Regions from separate parts of the Paenibacillus sp. FSL R5-0912 genome, predicted to be linked through region 3. Evidence: a T-box and tRNA genes for the amino acid it is inferred to sense, from the RefSeq annotation. Region 3 holds a T-box; the other regions hold tRNA genes.

Region 1 (3,254 bases), 2.4 Mb from region 3:
TTATCTCCCCCAAGAGTCCACATCGACGGGGAGGTTTGGCACCTCGATGTCGGCTCATCGCATCCTGGGGCTGAAGTAGGTCCCAAGGGTTGGGCTGTTCGCCCATTAAAGCGGTACGCGAGCTGGGTTCAGAACGTCGTGAGACAGTTCGGTCCCTATCTGTCGTGGGCGCAGGAAATTTGAGAGGAGCTGTCCTTAGTACGAGAGGACCGGGATGGACGTACCGCTGGTGCATCAGTTGTTCCGCCAGGAGCATGGCTGAGTAGCTACGTACGGACGGGATAAGCGCTGAAAGCATCTAAGCGTGAAGCCCCCCTCAAGATGAGATTTCCCAACTAGTAAGACCCCTTGAAGACGACGAGGTAGATAGGTTGGAGGTGGAAGTGCAGCAATGCATGGAGCTGACCAATACTAATCGGTCGAGGGCTTATCCAAATTTCTTAGAGCGCAGATTCGTTTCGGATTCAGTTTTCAGGAATCAATTCCTGAAGCATTTACGCTGTAAATGCCCGTTTGGTGGCGATAGCGGAGGGGTTCCACGCGTACCCATCCCGAACACGACCGTTAAGCCCTCCAGCGCCGATGGTACTTGGACCGAAGGGTCCTGGGAGAGTAGGACGCCGCCAAGCGGACAATCCACACACACTGTGGTATTTTTTTTGCCCTTATTAGTTAAATAGGTGTATGAGAACGGGCCTTTAGCTCAGCTGGTTAGAGCGCACCTCTGATAAGGGTGAGGTCAGTGGTTCGAGTCCACTAAGGCCCACCATATTCCCTGATAGCTCAGTTGGTAGAGCACTCGACTGTTAATCGAGTTGTCACAGGTTCGAGTCCTGTTCGGGGAGCCATCTGGAGAGGTGTCCGAGTTTGGCCGAAGGAGCACGATTGGAAATCGTGTAGGCGCCACAAGCGTCTCGAGGGTTCGAATCCCTCTCTCTCCGTAGCTTTACCTTCTCTGTATAGGGATGAGAAAGACAATTTTAAACAGCATGGCTCGTTGGTCAAGGGGTTAAGACACCTCCCTTTCACGGAGGTAACATGGGTTCGAATCCCATACGAGTCACCAATTTCTTCTTCGATTAATGGGATGAGAATTCCCTGGGTTCGTTGAAGCATAGGCATCGTAAGGAATACATCGCAATCTCGTAACGGAGTGGAGAGTATCCCATACGAGTCATACATGGAGGCTTAGCTCAGCTGGGAGAGCATCTGCCTTACAAGCAGAGGGTCGGGGGTTCGAACCCCTCAGCCTCCACCATCTATCTTTAACAGAATAGATCTTTAACATTGACGCGGGGTGGAGCAGCCCGGTAGCTCGTCGGGCTCATAACCCGAAGGCCGCAGGTTCAAATCCTGCCCCCGCAATTAATTTGGAACCGTGGTGTAGTTGGCCTAACATGCCTGCCTGTCACGCAGGAGATCGCGGGTTCGAATCCCGTCGGTTCCGCCATTTTTATTGTATGAAGGTATCAGGGATTGAGCATCCTATATCTCGAAGTATAGAGTATCCACCCGATTCCGTAGTGTCTGCTAATTATTAATATTGGGGATTAGCCAAGCGGTAAGGCAACGGACTTTGACTCCGTCATTCATAGGTTCGATTCCTATATCCCCAGCCATTTCATTTATGTTTATTTCTCTTATGAGAGCCATTAGCTCAGTTGGTAGAGCACCTGACTTTTAATCAGGGTGTCGAAGGTTCGAGTCCTTCATGGCTCACCATTTTCTTATAAAGTGTGCGCGTGTGGCGGAATGGCAGACGCACCAGACTTAGGATCTGGCGTTTCACGACGTGGGGGTTCAAGTCCCTTCACGCGCACCATGTTTTTGCGGACGTGGCTCAGCGGTAGAGCATCGCCTTGCCAAGGCGAGGGTCGCGGGTTCGATTCCCGTCGTCCGCTCCATATAGATTTTGCGCCCTTAGCTCAGCTGGATAGAGCGTTTGACTACGAATCAAAAGGCCGGGAGTTCGAATCTCTCAGGGCGCGCCATTTATAACTTCATTGGATCATCAAAGTGTCCCCAGATTCGAACGAGTTCGTTGGAGCATAGACTTCGATAGAATAACTTCGCAATCGGATGCGAAGCATCCGTATCTCTCAAGGCGCGCCATTATTACTTTGCAGTATAGCTTTTATATTTACGGGATGTAGCTCAGCTTGGTAGAGCACCTGGTTTGGGACCAGGGGGTCGCATGTTCAAATCGTGTCATCCCGATATTTCACCTTTGCGGGTGTAGTTCAATGGTAGAACTTCAGCCTTCCAAGCTGATAGCGTGGGTTCGATTCCCATCACCCGCTTAAATAATAGTTGCAGAAACCCTTGATATTCAAGGGTTTTTGTTTGTTTTATTCCAGGGACACGACAGGTTGATGCTGTTGTGTTTTTTTAGTGTGGGGCGGAAGTGTTACTTACTAAAAATACATAGTATATGCTGGTGGCCGCCCTATGGGCTGGTAATGCTATATTTTGCAGACAGTCATGTTTATATAGACCTGTTATATTAGAACTATGGAAGTACAGGCACTATTTACTTGGAAGTTGAGGAGCATTTATTATGACAGACAAAGTAATACGGATCTTCAAGATTATTAACGCCATCCAGTCGAATCCCGGGATTACGGCTGCGGATCTGGCATTCCGGTGCGAGGTGAATATTAGAACGATTTATAGGGACCTGGATGTGATCAGTCATTTTGCACCGGTGATGAATGAGGGGAGAGGAACGGGGTATAAGTTTATGGGGAAATTCTTCTTATACCCGCTGGATTTCTCCGAGCAGGAGGCGATGGCTTTCTCTCTGTTGCCCTCCGTGCTGGCTCCCGGCAAAATCCCCCCAGGTTTTCTATCTGCCTTTGACAAAGTCATGGGCACACATCTGAAGGAGAAATCCAAACAGAATGGAATGCTTGAGAATATTTCAGATATTATTCAAATGGGCAAGCCTGCGTACCGCAAGGAGAGCCGGAATTTCCTGCAGCCGCTGATCGGGGCGATTATGGAACAACGGCGGATTCGTACGGTCTATCACTCGCAATTGCGGAACGAGACAACGCAGCGGGAGATTGATCCTTATTATTTGATTCCGCGTGACCAGAGATTCTATCTGATTGGCTATTGCCACCTGAAGAGGGCAATCCGCACGTTTCGCATCAGCCGTTTTCAGCAGGTTGAGGTGACGGATACCTCCTTCGACAAAAGGGATTTTAATATTAAACAGTATCTGAAAAACACCTGGTCGATCGACCGGGGCA
Region 2 (3,254 bases), 660 kb from region 3:
GGCAACCCGAAGCTGTGAACCGAAGCCCCAGTAAACGGCGGCCGTAACTATAACGGTCCTAAGGTAGCGAAATTCCTTGTCAGGTAAATTCTGACCCGCACGAATGGCGTAACGACTTGGGCGCTGTCTCAACGAGAGATCCGGTGAAATTTTAATACCTGTGAAGATGCAGGTTACCCGCGACAAGACGGAAAGACCCCATGGAGCTTTACTGCAGCTTGATATTGAATTTGGGTACGATCTGTACAGGATAGGTGGGAGCCGTTGAGGCAGGAGCGCAAGCTTCTGCGGAGGCGCCGTTGGGATACCACCCTGATCGTATCTAGGTTCTAACCTAGTGCCCTAAGCGGGTACGGGGACCGTGTCAGGCGGGCAGTTTGACTGGGGCGGTCGCCTCCTAAAGAGTAACGGAGGCGTTCAAAGGTTCCCTCAGAATGGTTGGAAATCATTCGCAGAGTGCAAAGGCATAAGGGAGCTTGACTGCGAGACCTACAAGTCGAGCAGGGACGAAAGTCGGACTTAGTGATCCGGTGGTACCGCATGGAAGGGCCATCGCTCAACGGATAAAAGCTACCCTGGGGATAACAGGCTTATCTCCCCCAAGAGTCCACATCGACGGGGAGGTTTGGCACCTCGATGTCGGCTCATCGCATCCTGGGGCTGAAGTAGGTCCCAAGGGTTGGGCTGTTCGCCCATTAAAGCGGTACGCGAGCTGGGTTCAGAACGTCGTGAGACAGTTCGGTCCCTATCTGTCGTGGGCGCAGGAAATTTGAGAGGAGCTGTCCTTAGTACGAGAGGACCGGGATGGACGTACCGCTGGTGCATCAGTTGTTCCGCCAGGAGCATGGCTGAGTAGCTACGTACGGACGGGATAAGCGCTGAAAGCATCTAAGCGTGAAGCCCCCCTCAAGATGAGATTTCCCAACTAGTAAGACCCCTTGAAGACGACGAGGTAGATAGGTTGGAGGTGGAAGTGCAGCAATGCATGGAGCTGACCAATACTAATCGGTCGAGGGCTTATCCAAATTTCTTAGAGCGCAGATTCGTTTCGGATTCAGTTTTCAGGAATCAATTCCTGAAGCATTTACGCTGTAAATGCCCGTTTGGTGGCGATAGCGGAGGGGTTCCACGCGTACCCATCCCGAACACGACCGTTAAGCCCTCCAGCGCCGATGGTACTTGGACCGAAGGGTCCTGGGAGAGTAGGACGCCGCCAAGCGGACAATATTCCCTGATAGCTCAGTTGGTAGAGCACTCGACTGTTAATCGAGTTGTCACAGGTTCGAGTCCTGTTCGGGGAGCCATGCTCTCATAGCTCAGCAGGTAGAGTGCTTCCATGGTAAGGAAGAGGTCACCGGTTCGAATCCGGTTGAGAGCTCCACAGATTTACTTTACTAAGGCCCGTTGGTCAAGGGGTTAAGACACCTCCCTTTCACGGAGGTAACATGGGTTCGAATCCCATACGGGTCACCAATTTTTATGGGATGATAATTCCCTGAGTTTCACCCCTTTGGAGCGCCATACATATGGAGGCTTAGCTCAGCTGGGAGAGCATCTGCCTTACAAGCAGAGGGTCGGGGGTTCGAACCCCTCAGCCTCCACCATAATTTTCTTGATATTTGTGGGAGATTGTGGGCATTATATAGGTATCTATTGTAGGGGATTCGCCAAGTGGTAAGGCAACGGACTCTGACTCCGTCATCATAGGTTCGAATCCTATATCCCCTGCCAATTGCGAGCCATTAGCTCAGTTGGTAGAGCACCTGACTTTTAATCAGGGTGTCGAAGGTTCGAGTCCTTCATGGCTCACTTTTATTAGTTTTATGCGCGTGTGGCGGAATGGCAGACGCACCAGACTTAGGATCTGGCGTCGTAAGACGTGGGGGTTCAAGTCCCTTCACGCGCACCACTAATTTGCGGACGTGGCTCAGCGGTAGAGCATCGCCTTGCCAAGGCGAGGGTCGCGGGTTCGATTCCCGTCGTCCGCTCCATATTTTTTGCGCCCTTAGCTCAGCTGGATAGAGCGTTTGACTACGAATCAAAAGGTCGGGAGTTCGAATCTCTCAGGGCGCGCCATTATTATTTTGAGTAATAGGCTTTATATTAACGGGATGTAGCTCAGCTTGGTAGAGCACCTGGTTTGGGACCAGGGGGTCGCATGTTCAAATCGTGTCATCCCGATATTTCACCTTTGCGGGTGTAGTTCAATGGTAGAACTTCAGCCTTCCAAGCTGATAGCGTGGGTTCGATTCCCATCACCCGCTCCATATTAAATTTCATAGTTTCGGGATGTAGCTCAGCTTGGTAGAGCACCTGGTTTGGGACCAGGGGGTCGCATGTTCAAATCGTGTCATCCCGATAACACAGCTAATAGCTGGCAATGAACTCTTACTTCGGTAAGAGTTTTTTGTTGCGTTATTAAAGGAACATATGTTCCTTTAATCGTCTAAAAAAAAGACAACCTCTGCCGGGATGCCGATCCTTGCATAATAGCTCTGTAAAGATTCATCCTGCTCGATAGAAGTGCCAGCGGATAGCAGCTTCACTGCGAATATATTGGCCTGACGCTCCAGCTTCCCCGGTGAGAAAAAAGAGTTTTCCTCCAGAAAAAAACGGTTGACCCCTTTATGCAGACGGTCATGAGCCAATTCATGCGCACATACAAACCGCTGCCACTCCAGAGGCAGCTCATTATGAATGACGATAAACCTTCTTCTCAACTTACGGTAATACAAGCCCTTGGTGCCTTCGCCTAGATCCATAAACCTGATGTGAATGCCGAGGGCTCCGGCCAGCTCGAAGGGGTTGTTGGTATTATATTTTTTGACCAGACGCTTGATTAGCTCATCCATATTCTTCACCCGCAGCATGTTAATAGTTGTATGATTGCCTGGCTATTCCTTCGTACCTGAATCGTGCTTGGGCTTAGTTCTTTTGTTCATCTGCTTGGCCTCCCAGAATAGGCCTGTTAATACATCCTTGATCCGCTGCTTATCCTCCTTGTTCAGTGGGATTCCGTCGAACATCAGCTCGCCATCATCCTCAAGCATTTGACGGAAATCCCGTTTATCCTTACTCGTAGCCCATGCGGGCACTGACCCTACAGTACTGCTCTGTGATTCGGTTAAATGACCGGCATGGCCCATAAGCTCCTCATAAGAGACATCGGTCGCTTCAGCGATCTTACGCAGTGTAGCCGGCTTAGGGACACCACGCAGTCCATTCTCTATCCGCGAAATTTGTGCTCCGCTAAT
Region 3 (3,254 bases):
TCCTCTGTCAGAGATTCTGAAGAGGTCTGCTTGCCGAGCTGGCTTTGTAGTCCATTGCCAGGCGGCATCTATGTGATTACTTATGATAAATAAAGCTGCCCTAACTATACTGGGGACAGCACCCTGTTTGTGAGGCAGGGATCAAAATGCCTGGCAAGTTTAAGCAGCCCGTCACCGAAAATCCATCGGTGACGGGCTATTTAGCTTCACTGGAATCCGAATTTATCTGAATTCTACTCTGCCAAGCTTAGTTTATTTTTTGAATCAGGATTGAGGCATTGGCATTGACTTGTGTTCCGCCTGACAGCGTCTGCAGCGAAATTGCCGCTGAACTGGAATGATTGCGCAGAGTCAGGGAATCTCCCGCTGCCGCTACAACAATCACCATTCCGGGATTGGCCTGAGTTCCGGCGCAAGAACCATATATGCCGCCTGCAACAGAAGTACCATTTTGAAAAAGTGAAAATTGATTGGGCTCAACTCCCGTTGCGTTGAACCAAACTGCATAATCTCCAGCAGTACCTATAGGAATCACAGAACTTCCTGCCGTGTATGTAATTGCCCCAATTATAGGACCATTATTACTAAAAGTAACATCGGCCTCCAAAGGAACCGTTTGGGCAGCCGAATTATAAATATAGGCATACTCGGAAAGACCAGCCGGACTGGTTCCTGTCGCTCCCGTCGCTCCCGTAACCCCAGTCGCGCCTGCTTCGCCTGTGGTAGTTCCCAGAAGTTCAGCAGAAACCAGTCGGTGTGGCGTTACTAAGCCGCCTGAGCTATTTTTTCCCCAGACTGAGACTTGCACCTGTTCATCAATGGTTCCCGAAGTGACAAAAACAAACTCAAATGCATCCAAACCCGCATAATACGTGGTTGTCACTACCTGATTGGGCAGTACATTCAACGTTTCACTGACATATAGCGTGCGGGTTCCATCCAGATAGTAACCCTCTACCGTCACCAAGGAAGACATGGTATCACTTCGGTTATCGATTTTGACCGTGACCTGCTGGGTAGGTCTAAGCCCGCCTACCGCATTATTTTCAATCGGTCCTGTAGATAAAAAGCTCATCTTGAGTTCTCCACTCCGAATATTTTAATTGTGACAACAACTTACTATATTCGAGCCATCACTGGAGGTGTGGACAAAGCCGGATATCTATTGCAAATACCGGATGTTATAGGTAGCATTTTACGGAAACAAGGTTCAGCTTGACATTCCGCTATTGCTTTCTTCCAGAAATTCGCTATACTGATAAAAATCATATTGAATCAATGACCGGGAGAGTAATGGCCCTGAACCCTAGTCCCCAGCGAGCCGGGAGAGTGTAAGCCGGTACAGATCAGGATTATGAAGCGCACCCGTGAGATGGACTTCTGAACTAAGAGTAGGAAGCCCCGGCCAAGGACCGTTAACCTGTAAGGTGGCTGAACTGCAGGTTCGGCAACGAGAGTGGTACCGCGAGCGCATAAGCCTCGTCTCTTTTGAGACGAAGGCTTTTTTTGTCGTCTATTCTTTGTTCATTAGAATTCTGCACTAACCTACGGGCTTTAGCCGCCGCTTACACTTTTCACAACTATAGGAGGTATTTACTCATGTTAATGCTAAGCCAGCTTATCAAGAATAGTCTGGAACAATGTATTCACAAAGTATCTGAAGACCTGGGAGTTCCCGGCAGCACTCCGGTAAAGGCGGCTCTGGAGCAGCCGGCCAATGCGGAGCATGGTGATTATTCCAGCAATATTGCCATGCAGTTGGCCCGTACTCTGCGCAAAGCCCCGATTGCTATCGCTGAACTAATTATCGCTGAGCTTAAACAGTCTGGTTCTGTAAACGGCCTGCTGCAGAGAATCGAGGTTGCCGCACCGGGGTTCATTAATATGTACATCGATTGGCAGGTATGGGCCACGACTGAGTTCAAGCTGCCACTGGCAGCTGGCGAGAAGGTTATTGTGGAGCATACTTCGGTGAACCCGAACAAATCCATGCATATCGGGCACCTGAGAAACTCCTGTATCGGGGATGCGCTGGTTAGAATTCTGAGAAAAACCGGCTACACGGTCGAGGTACATAACTACGTGGATGATCTGGGCAATCAGCTTGCAGATACTGTAGTCGGCCTCTTGAATGTCCCGCTGGCCGGAGAGCATGTCCGTTTCGGAGATTACTGCTGGGATATTTACGCTGAGATCAACAAGGAGTACGCGGAGCATCCGGAGTCTGTACATAAGCGGACTGAAATACTTCACGCGCTGGAACAAGGTGACGGCAACACCGCATGGATCGGCAACCTTGTCGCCGGTCAAATTGTGAAAGAGCATGTGGAGGAAATGCGCAACTTCGGGATTAACTATGACCTGCTGGTCTGGGAGAGCAGTATTCTGAAAGGAGGCTTTTGGTCTTCCGCCTTCGGTCTTTTGTCGCAGACAGATGTGTTCGTTCAGGAGAGTGAAGGCAAGCTGGCCGGCTGCTGGATTCTGAAGCAATCCGCTGGCACTGGCGCACAGGATGCACTGGAGACACCGGAGACAGAAGAGGAGCATCAGAAGGATAAGGTGCTGGTGCGCTCGAACGGGATTTTGACCTATACGGCCAAGGATATCGCTTATCATCTGTGGAAATTCGGCCTCTTAGATAAGGACTTCGCCTACCTCGAATTTAGCAGTGGGCTGTGGACGACTGGCTTGAGCGGTGAGGTGCTGCCTTTTGGACATGCAGATAAGGTCGTTAACGTGATCGATTCCAGACAAGAATATCCGCAGGCGATGGTGAAGCAGGCGTTTCAGGCACTGGGATACCACGAGCAGGCGGAGCGGCTGCATCATGTAAGTTATGGTGTGGTTTCGCTAAGTCCGGCTTCCGCTGCCGGGCTCGGTCTGGATACATCCTCCGGTAAAAGCTCCTATGCCATGTCCGGACGCCAGGGCATCGGCATCAAGGTCACTGAGCTAGTCCGGCTTATGGAGGATTCCATCGAGGCTACCCGTTCCGACAAAAACGGCCTGTCCAGCCGGCTCATCGCCACCGCTGCCATCCGCTACTATCTGCTGCGCTTCAATCTGGGTACTGAGATTGTGTTTGACTTCAAACAAGCCATGGAGATTTCCGGCAACACTGGCGTTTATCTGATGTATGCCTTTGCCCGGGCAAGCCGTGTGCTCAGTAAAGGCAGCGCCCTGGCGGAGAGCGGTACCGGGAATAGCGAAGGTAACGAGCTTGACGGGAGCCGGGAGTATGGGGGGCACGGGAA

Evidence for each region. The T-box of region 3 lies ahead of R50912_RS26480 (arginine--tRNA ligase). A T-box ahead of a tRNA ligase gene usually reads a tRNA of that ligase, here a tRNA-Arg.
Region 1: it has a tRNA-Arg gene. The T-box ahead of R50912_RS26480 (arginine--tRNA ligase) is inferred to sense a tRNA for this amino acid. The anticodon was not compared.
Region 2: it has a tRNA-Arg gene. The T-box ahead of R50912_RS26480 (arginine--tRNA ligase) is inferred to sense a tRNA for this amino acid. The anticodon was not compared.

What each region holds. Positions count from the first base shown of each region.
Region 1 covers NZ_CP009282.1:967,826-971,079, forward strand. The annotation lists rRNA gene R50912_RS04110 (23S ribosomal RNA) at 1-435, shown strand, start outside; rRNA gene rrf (5S ribosomal RNA) at 513-629, shown strand; tRNA gene R50912_RS04120 (tRNA-Ile) at 693-769, shown strand; tRNA gene R50912_RS04125 (tRNA-Asn) at 773-848, shown strand; tRNA gene R50912_RS04130 (tRNA-Ser) at 852-941, shown strand; tRNA gene R50912_RS04135 (tRNA-Glu) at 992-1,066, shown strand; tRNA gene R50912_RS04140 (tRNA-Val) at 1,183-1,258, shown strand; tRNA gene R50912_RS04145 (tRNA-Met) at 1,292-1,365, shown strand; tRNA gene R50912_RS04150 (tRNA-Asp) at 1,373-1,450, shown strand; tRNA gene R50912_RS04155 (tRNA-Gln) at 1,545-1,619, shown strand; tRNA gene R50912_RS04160 (tRNA-Lys) at 1,647-1,722, shown strand; tRNA gene R50912_RS04165 (tRNA-Leu) at 1,739-1,822, shown strand; tRNA gene R50912_RS04170 (tRNA-Gly) at 1,830-1,904, shown strand; tRNA gene R50912_RS04175 (tRNA-Arg) at 1,915-1,991, shown strand; tRNA gene R50912_RS04180 (tRNA-Pro) at 2,144-2,217, shown strand; tRNA gene R50912_RS04185 (tRNA-Gly) at 2,230-2,300, shown strand; gene R50912_RS04190 (helix-turn-helix transcriptional regulator) at 2,558-3,254, shown strand, end outside.
Region 2 covers NZ_CP009282.1:6,948,522-6,951,775, reverse strand. The annotation lists rRNA gene R50912_RS29435 (23S ribosomal RNA) at 1-1,025, shown strand, start outside; rRNA gene rrf (5S ribosomal RNA) at 1,103-1,219, shown strand; tRNA gene R50912_RS29425 (tRNA-Asn) at 1,229-1,304, shown strand; tRNA gene R50912_RS29420 (tRNA-Thr) at 1,306-1,381, shown strand; tRNA gene R50912_RS29415 (tRNA-Glu) at 1,399-1,473, shown strand; tRNA gene R50912_RS29410 (tRNA-Val) at 1,529-1,604, shown strand; tRNA gene R50912_RS29405 (tRNA-Gln) at 1,658-1,731, shown strand; tRNA gene R50912_RS29400 (tRNA-Lys) at 1,737-1,809, shown strand; tRNA gene R50912_RS29395 (tRNA-Leu) at 1,826-1,909, shown strand; tRNA gene R50912_RS29390 (tRNA-Gly) at 1,917-1,991, shown strand; tRNA gene R50912_RS29385 (tRNA-Arg) at 2,000-2,076, shown strand; tRNA gene R50912_RS29380 (tRNA-Pro) at 2,108-2,181, shown strand; tRNA gene R50912_RS29375 (tRNA-Gly) at 2,194-2,267, shown strand; tRNA gene R50912_RS29370 (tRNA-Pro) at 2,286-2,359, shown strand; gene R50912_RS29365 (ImmA/IrrE family metallo-endopeptidase) at 2,439-2,852, opposite strand; gene R50912_RS29360 (helix-turn-helix domain-containing protein) at 2,895-3,254, opposite strand, start outside.
Region 3 covers NZ_CP009282.1:6,288,621-6,291,874, forward strand. The annotation lists gene R50912_RS35760 (hypothetical protein) at 248-1,075, opposite strand; T-box leader at 1,270-1,490, shown strand; gene R50912_RS26480 (arginine--tRNA ligase) at 1,606-3,254, shown strand, end outside.